Linked DNA regions of Teredinibacter turnerae T7901. The protein of the gene in region 2 interacts with the protein of the main gene of each other region in a pairwise test. Links are inferred from orthologs where the notes say so. Each region holds a gene or a part of one and is shown on either strand. Other genes may lie near its edges.

Region 1 (4,056 bases), 1.5 Mb from region 2 along the record:
GTGACACGAGCAAAAGATAACCTGGAAATTGATTTTGACGTAACCGACGGCGTCTCTGAGTTGTCGGTTACCTATGACGGTATCTTGCCCGATCTGTTTGCCGAAGGCGAAGCAGTTGTACTCACGGGTATGCTGGATCACGATGGCGTATTTGTAGCGACCAAAGTTCTCGCCAAACACGACGAAAATTACATGCCGCCTGAAGTCGCTGACACGGTAACTACCGATGGCGTCGAGCATATGAAAACCTGCAAAGGCATTAGTTATGATTCCTGAGTTTGGCCAACTGTCACTTATTATTGCTCTGCTTCTCGCCACTTGTCTTTCGGTTGTACCTATGGCGGGGAGTTTTAACGGGCGATTGGTGTGGATGCTGTCTGCGCGGTCGCTTAGTGTCGGCATGTTCGTGTTTGTTGCGCTCGCGTTTGCCATTCTCGCGTACGCGTTTTACACAGACGACTTCTCAGTCGCTTACGTCGCCCGGCAATCGAACTTGGTGTTACCCGTTCAATACAAGTTGAGTGCAGTTTGGGGCGGGCACGAAGGTTCGCTATTGCTGTGGGTGTTTATTCTCGCGAGCTGGACGCTTGCGGTGAGCGTATTTTCCCGCCGTCTGCCCATTGATGTGCTCGCGCGAGTGCTTTCGGTAATGGGGATGATTGCGGTCGGCTTTCTCCTGTTCACTATCGCCACATCGAACCCGTTTGAGCGCATTTTGCCGAATATTCCCAGCGACGGCTCCGATTTGAATCCACTCTTGCAAGACCCAGGTCTGATTATTCACCCGCCGATGTTGTATATGGGGTATGTGGGATTTTCCGTCGTATTTGCGTTTGCGATAGCGGCGCTTTTATCCGGGCGGATGGACGCAGCCTGGGCGCGTTGGTCGCGGCCCTGGACTAACGCGGCCTGGTGTTTTCTGAGTTTGGGGATTGCGTTGGGCAGCTGGTGGGCGTACTACGAATTGGGCTGGGGTGGCTGGTGGTTTTGGGACCCGGTAGAGAACGCATCCTTACTGCCATGGTTAGTCGGGACCGCACTTATTCATTCTTTAGCGATGACAGAAAAGCGTGGCGTCTATAAAAACTGGACCCTTTTACTCGCGATTTTCAGTTTTTCACTTAGCCTGCTGGGGACATTCCTGGTGCGCTCAGGTGTAATCACATCTGTCCATGCGTTTGCATCGGACCCAACCCGTGGGGTGTTTATTCTGGCGTTCCTGGGAATAGTGGTGGGCGGCTCGTTAACTCTTTTCGCTGTTCGCGCGCAAGTGGTTAAAAGCATTTCCGGCTTCGACTTTCTGTCCCGCGAAGCGTTTCTGCTGGCCAACACTATCTTGTTCTTCATCGCGGCGTTATTTGTGCTTCTGGGCACGGTGTATCCAATCATTTCCGATGCGTTGAACCTAGGTAAGATTTCCGTTGGCGAACCCTGGTTTAATTTTTTCTTTGTGAAACTGATGGCGGTAGTTGCTGCGCTCTTGGGCATCGGCATTATGCTCAACTGGAAAAAAACCGACTACGGTAAAATTCGGCCCTGGCAAACCGTGCCGATCATTGGTGCTTTGTGGTTGGGCAGCTTTATCCCGGGGGTGATCGAAGGAGATTATTCAATTGCTGCAGCCATAAGCATCACCTTGGGTAGCTGGGTCATTTTTGCGTCTTTGGCGGATTTAAAACGTAAAATTCGTCATGCCCCGAGATTTACCGCGGGCCTGAGCAAGCTGTCACCCAGTTATTACGGTATGTTGATTGCTCATATTGGATTCGCATTTAGCTTAATGGGCGCAAGCCTGAATACGATCTATAGTGATCAGCGGGATGTTCGAATTGCGATTGGTGATTCGGTGTTCGCTGCCGGCTATGAATATGAGCTACTGGATGTCACTCGGGTGAAAGGCGCAAACTATTTTGCTGATGTCGGTGAGATTATTGTTCGCAAACATGGCAAAGAAGTGTCGCGATTACGCCCAGAAAAACGCCGCTATTTTTCCGGCGGTAATGTGATGACCGAGGCGGATATAGACGCAGGCTTTACGCGGGATATCTATGTGGCTCTGGGCGAGCAACTGGATAACACCGACTGGGCGATTCGCATCCACTTTAAACCGGTTGTGCGCTGGATTTGGTTAGGCGCTATTCTGATGGCGCTTGGAGGTGGTATTGCCATGGCGGATAAACGCTATCGCGCTCGTCAATCAGTTCGCGAACAAGTAACGGATGCGGATGACAGTCTAGAAGACGCGCAGGGCGAGGGTCAGCCTGCCACTGCCATGACAGACGGAGTCGCCTCCCAGTGAAACGATTAAAGCTCTTTATCCCGCTGGTTATTTTTGCGGTGCTCGCGCTGTTTTTGTTGCGCGGGCTCTCGCTGGATCCAAGTCATCTCCCCTCCGCTTTGGTCGGCAAACCGGTGCCAGAGTTTTCGCTACCTGTGGTCGGTGAACAAGAGCCGTCAGTGAGCAACGCGAGCCTGCAGGGCGAACCCTACCTACTCAACGTGTGGGCGACCTGGTGCCCATCTTGCCGGGTCGAGCACCCCTATCTCAACAAGCTGGCGGAGCAGGGCGTGCGTATAGTGGGCCTGGATTACAAAGATGAAGACGATGCTGCCTTGGAGTGGTTATCGCACTTTGGCAACCCCTATGAATCGGTGATTGCTGATCGCGATGGTTCGCTCGGGCTGGATCTCGGCGTCTACGGCGCGCCAGAAACATTTCTAGTCGATAAAAACGGCATCATTCAATATCGCCATGTGGGTGTCGTGGATGAGCGCGTGTGGCGTTCCAAGCTGGCTCCCATTTTTAACCAACCCTAGTTCGCGATCTTTTCATGACTTCATCTTTTCATCTGGCCCCAGAATATGGGCCAGTTTCTGCTGTGCTTATGGCGCTTCCGTATGCGGGGAGTGATTGGGATTATGTGCTCGATGACGTACTCGATTGCTACGGTAGAATCGTTGAAACCTTGCTCGAGCAGGATAAAAATATTCAGTTGCTGATGTTGGTGAAGCCCGACTCCCGCTCCAAGGTGTGGGCTGCATCGCTGGCGCTCGATGAAAAATCCCGGGCGCGTCTGACCTTGATCGACTCGGTGGGTTATGACGATACCTGGACGCGCGACTACGGGCCACTAAGCAGTTCTAGCGGTGGTCGCAGGTCTTATCTCACTTGCATTTTTAACGGGTGGGGTGGCAAGTACAATTGCATCCAGGACAATCTCGCCGCCGGCAAGTTAGCGCCCTGGCTAGGCTCAACGGTTGCCAGTTACGACCTCGTGGTGGAAGGCGGTGCGCTTGAGGTGAACGGGCAGGGCGTATTGTTAGCGAACGCTGATTGTATTGTTGATGCCCATCGCAACGGAGCTAAAACGCGCGCAGAGCTGGAAACTGAACTGAAAAAACTTTTTGGGCTCGAACGTATAGAGTGGGTAAATAACATCAACCTTACCGGTGACGATACCGACGGGCATATCGATACTATTGCACGCTTTGTTGCCGACGATCTGATAGTTGCCTGTGGCCGCAACCCGCAGCACCCGGATGCGGAGCAGCTTGAATCCCTCTATTCGCAGCTCAGTTTGATCTGCGAAAGAAATTACTGGCAGCTGGTCGAATTACCGGTACCTCAGGTGCGAAGCCGTGTCGATCAGCGCCTGTTGCCCGCGACCTACGCCAATTTTTTAATTTGTAATCGCACCTTGTTACTACCAGTGTACGGGGCAGAAGAAGACGAACGCGCAACAGACATGCTGCGCGAATTATTACCTCAATTGCAGGTGGTGCCGGTGGATTGCTCTGCGCTCGTTGAGCAACACGGTAGCCTCCATTGCGCCACTATGCAAATTGCGTAAATACCAGCTTGAGTCGTTGTTATGAGTGAAGTTATTACCGCCGCGGTTATTCAACAAGCGATACCGGGCAACAGCAAAACCGAAAACCTGGCGATCACCTGTGATTACATCCGCGATGCTGCTGAGCAAGGTGCGGAGCTGGTGGTGCTCCAGGAGTTGCACGCAACCCAGTATTTTTGCCAGGTGGAAGATACTGGTAATTTTG
Region 2 (4,596 bases):
GTTCGAAGCTCCAGATTACCCCTAACACCAGCGCGACCAGTAAATACACCACGATAACGCCAGCGCCAATGCCAAACCACCGGTTTGACTCTGCCATATCCGAGCGCCAGTCTTTCCAACCGGTTGTTAAGCGACTTCCGGCACTTCGCGCCGAAGCTGTAATTTTCTTAAACATAATTATCGTTCCTTCACTGTCACTTCAGTAGTGACTTTTAACCCGCCTTCAAATTCCAGAACCAGATCAAAGGTTTGGCCAACTGGCGGCGCGTCCTCCACGTCAAACAGCATTAAGTGGTACCCACCTGGCTGAAACGCAAGAGCCGCATGTGGATCCAACCGCAAATGCTGTACCGGCCGCATTTTCATCAAGCCGTTTTCATAGATGTTTCTGTGCACTTCAATATGGTCGCTTAAATCCGAATGCAAGTAGTTAAGCGTCACCATCGCGGATGAATTATTTTTTAACGTCATGTACACCACCGCTGTCTTCTGTCCTGGCGGTAATTGAGGCATAACAGCAGCATCCACTGTAACAGGGTCCGGGGGAGTGGTTTGTTCACATCCAGGTAGTAACCAAAGAAGCAACCACACTATCGGCCCGGTTAGCAACCGCATTCAGATCTCCTCATCCGCATAATTGGGCAAGCGCCCAAATACGCCTAAATTATAATGGCGGCAGAATAGCTATTTTGGGTGATTTGGATAACCGAATATCACCGCGTATCCGATAACCTTGCGCAGCTTTTTTCATCTGCTTGTAGAGCCAGCGCCCCTCAGCATCCGTTCGCGCATAAATCATGACACTTTCATTCGTCTGCGCAACCCGCTGTGCCAACGTTGCCAACAACGGAAGCAGACTGTCGCGCTGACCACTGAGTACCGCAGTAGAAAGTGGATACTCATCAATAGCATCTATTTTACCTATGCGTTTTATGCTCGTCGTCCGCACCGCAGACTCGGCCGGCAAGGCGCGATTCATTTGTTCCATTTCCCGGCGCAGGTCGGCTAGCAGCTGGTGCTCCGGAAAATACGCCTCCGCTTCACGTAGCAGCACGCCCGCTTCGCGGGTCCGGCTGCGAGCCAACGCCTGCCGAACACCTTCGGCAAACTGGATAACCATCGCCTGCAAACCCGCCCGCGCTTCAGAATTGGCAGGATCGAGGAGAAGTACCGATTGAAATCGATCATAAGCATTGTTGTGCGCAGGCTCGGTCAGGTGACCCTTGCGAAACGCTTGCTCAGCCTGAACTAACAGATTTTCCACCAAAACCTGCTTTGCGGTCCTGGCCACAGGTACAGACTCTGACGGTGGAAGTGGGGTCTCCTTCACGACAACGGAAGCCCCGCAACCACTCAAAACGACGATGGCTGCCGCCAGTCCAACACTAAAAATTAAAGCGCTAGGCGCCCGCATTGTGGAAAACCCCTAAACTAATCTGTGAATTATGACGCCAATGTAGGCCTGGGTTTCACTTAGAATGAACTCCGCTTAGCCGCGGAGGTCTCTGAGCTACGGTTGATAAGTAGGCACTAGACCCCGTCAATTTGACGCAACATAACACACAAGCCGTAATACTATGACTCGCTATTTTTTCAAAGCCTCCGCGGCAACGCAATTTTCCCTGCGCTATTTTCTCTCACTGAGCTTATTATTCGTCGCTTTTCAGGCATACGGCGATACCTACAATTTTGGTGCGAGCAGCAACAATGATGACTTCCTGAGCGTGGACCAGGCGTATCAGGCGAATGTCGAACTCCACAATAACAGCCTGGAAACAGACTGGACCATCGCGCCAGGTTACTACCTGTACCAACACCGCTTCAAAATGGAAGCCTACAACACTGAGCAGCGCGAAGAGCTCGAGCTGCAATTCGCCCCTGGCCTACGCAAGTACGACGATTACTATCAAAAAGAGCTCGAGGTGTATTACGACAATACCACCTTCAAAAGTGCTCCGCCCTCTATCAAGCCTCCCTACGAATTACTACTGGTTTCACAAGGGTGTGCTGATGCAGGCCTCTGCTACCCACCGCGCAAACAGTACTTCCAGGTGGATACTGACGGCATTGTTGTTGAGACACCGGAGTCGACCATAGAGTCCAGCGCGAGCACAGCTGTAACACAGAAGCCTTCGGCTCAAGAGCAAACACCAGCTTCACCATCGCAACCCTTTAACCCGTTAATTTTGCTTGGTGCTTTGCTTGGCGGACTCATTCTTAACCTGATGCCTTGCGTATTCCCGGTCCTTTCCCTGAAAGCACTTAGCTTTGCCTCCAATAATCACCAGGATGGCAAGCAGCATCTGCACGGCTGGGCCTACACCCTTGGCGTGGTGATCTCGTTTTTAATCGCAGCGAGTATTATTCTGGTAGCCCGACACACCGGCGAAGCGCTCGGCTGGGGATTTCAGCTGCAACAGCCCCTTTTTGTTGTGATTCTCGTATACCTGTTTTTAGTGATGGGACTGAGCCTGTTTGGCGCATTCCATTTCGGCACCAGCTTGATGGGGGCAGGCCAGGGACTGACCACCGGTGATGGACTCGGCGCATCCTTTTTTACCGGCGTACTTGCGGCCGTGGTCGCCAGCCCCTGTACCGCACCGTTTATGGCCACAGCGCTCGGCGTTGCCCTTACGCAGCCAGCCCCCCTCGCGCTTTTGGTCTTCGCCTGCCTCGGTTTCGGCATGGCGCTCCCCTTCCTTGCGCTAAGTTACAGCCCCGCGCTTGCGCGTTATTTACCCTCTCCCGGGCCCTGGATGGATGTACTGAAACAAGTACTCGCCTTTCCGCTGCTGGCAACCTGCGTATGGCTTCTCTGGGTACTGGGTAACCAAAGTGGGGTGACGGGCACCGCTATGGCGCTGCTAGGCGCCCTATTCCTCTACTTTGCCCTATGGTTGACGCAGTTCGAACCAAGATCGACGATCTTACGCTGGATCAATCGCGGCCTTGTGTTGGTGAGCCTGCTCGCGGTTGCGCACTTCAGTTGGCATCTTACCGACTACAAGGCCACGAGTTCCGGGACCTACGACAAGTGGCAGACCTTTTCCATGGAGCGACTCAATGAATTGCGTGAACAGGGCGAACCGGTATTTGTGAACCTGACGGCAGATTGGTGTATCACTTGCAAAGTGAACGAACGGGTCGCTTTCAGTTCACAGGATTTCTTCAATCACGCATTAGATAAAGACGTTAACCTGCTGATTGGAGACTGGACAAATGCCAACCCCGAAATCGAAGCACTATTGGCTGAGTTTAACCGCAGCGGGATTCCTCTGTACTTAATGTTCCCTGCAGGTGGCGGCGACGCTGAGATCCTGCCACAATTACTCACGCCAAAAGCCGTAATCAACGCAATCGATCGCGCGGTGGAGTAAAAAAACACCAGCGCTATCCAAACCGACTTCGATCATATAACAACCACTAATTTCATGAACGTCGGGAATATTGAAGCAAAATGCGGTGATTGTCAGCAAAACGGCAATCACCCATAGACATCAGCCGCCAAATTAGGCACAATCCCCTCCAGACATCTCGAAACAGCGTTTTTACACGCAAGTCGAGACATTTCTGCGCTTTTAACCTCATTTTTCTTAAGCTAAGTCGTTAAAAACTTTCTTAAGGCACAGGAATTTTCATGGCTACTATTCTGGTGCTTCACGGGCCAAACCTTAACTTACTAGGTACCCGGGAACCCGAAATCTACGGGCGAGAAACCCTTGCAGATATCGACCAGAAGCTTATGACGCTTTGCCTTGAGCGGGGCCATCATCTGCATTTTCTGCAAAGCAACGCCGAATACGAGTTGATAGACCGAATCCACGACGCACGCAGGGAAGGCGTTAACTTTATCGTGATCAACCCCGCTGCGTTTACGCACACCAGTGTCGCCCTGCGCGATGCGCTTGCAGGCGTCGGTATCCCTTTTGTTGAATGCCACTTATCGAATGTATTCAGCCGTGAAGCCTTTCGTCACCACTCCTATTTTTCCGACATCGCGGTCGGAGTGGTCTGCGGATTTGGCTCACAGAGCTATGAGCTCGCGCTGCAAGCGGCATTCAATTATCTGGATAAAAACAAGCCCGAACAAAAACACAGCTGAATATCGTACCGGAGGAGTGCCGACATTCCTCCCGCAACAACAAAACACAGACCTAGTCACAGCACACAGCTACTGAGAGGACACAATGGACATTCGCAAAATCAAAAAACTGATCGAATTGTTGGAGGAATCCAACGTCGAAGAACTGGAAATTAAAGAAGGCGAAGAATCTGTTCGCATCAGCCGTGGTGGTGCGCGCTCAGCCGCCGCTCCCATGCAAACAGTATTTCAACCTGCGCCGGTTGCCGCGGCACCTGCACCAGCCCCCGTGGCCGCTGCGCCCGCTCCGAGTGAAGAAAAAGCCCCGGAAGTGGCAGGCCACAAAGTGGTGTCCCCTATGGTTGGCACCTTCTACCGTTCGCCAAGCCCCGGTGCTTCGGCGTTTGTCGAAGTCGGTCAGTCTGTAAAAGCTGGCGATGTAGTGTGCATCGTTGAAGCGATGAAGATGATGAACCAGATAGAAGCCGATAAATCCGGTGTGGTGGAAGCGATTC

Evidence for each region. Proteins that work in one complex are often made in the same cells at the same time.
Region 1: the proteins of TERTU_RS13640 (region 2) and TERTU_RS08315 interact in binary tests that used the Escherichia coli proteins (3 or more experiments, as listed by UniProt). The link is inferred for Teredinibacter turnerae T7901 from one-to-one orthologs.

What each region holds. Positions count from the first base shown.
Region 1 is NC_012997.1:1,913,753-1,917,808, forward strand. The notes cover bases 1,057-4,056. They hold TERTU_RS08315 (DsbE family thiol:disulfide interchange protein), read left to right. Parts: upstream 1,057-2,295; coding sequence 2,296-2,817; downstream 2,818-4,056. Other genes in these bases: TERTU_RS08310 (heme lyase CcmF/NrfE family subunit), read left to right, coding at 1,057-2,299; TERTU_RS08320 (agmatine deiminase family protein), read left to right, coding at 2,832-3,851; TERTU_RS08325 (carbon-nitrogen hydrolase), read left to right, coding at 3,873-4,056. Also shown: cytochrome c maturation protein CcmE, read left to right, coding at 1-276; more of TERTU_RS08310, read left to right, coding at 266-1,056. UniProt on the Escherichia coli protein: Involved in disulfide bond formation. Catalyzes a late, reductive step in the assembly of periplasmic c-type cytochromes, probably the reduction of disulfide bonds of the apocytochrome c to allow covalent linkage with the heme.
Region 2 is NC_012997.1:3,433,855-3,438,450, forward strand. Bases 991-3,977 are described here. They hold TERTU_RS13640 (protein-disulfide reductase DsbD family protein), read left to right. Parts: upstream 991-1,577; coding sequence 1,578-3,377; downstream 3,378-3,977. Other genes in these bases: TERTU_RS13635 (N-acetylglucosaminyltransferase), read right to left, coding at 991-1,264; aroQ (type II 3-dehydroquinate dehydratase), read left to right, coding at 3,638-3,977. In the rest of the region: TERTU_RS13625 (DUF2333 family protein), read right to left, coding at 1-175; TERTU_RS13630 (copper chaperone PCu(A)C), read right to left, coding at 178-615; more of TERTU_RS13635, read right to left, coding at 665-990; more of aroQ, read left to right, coding at 3,978-4,102; accB (acetyl-CoA carboxylase biotin carboxyl carrier protein), read left to right, coding at 4,188-4,596. UniProt on the Escherichia coli protein: Required to facilitate the formation of correct disulfide bonds in some periplasmic proteins and for the assembly of the periplasmic c-type cytochromes.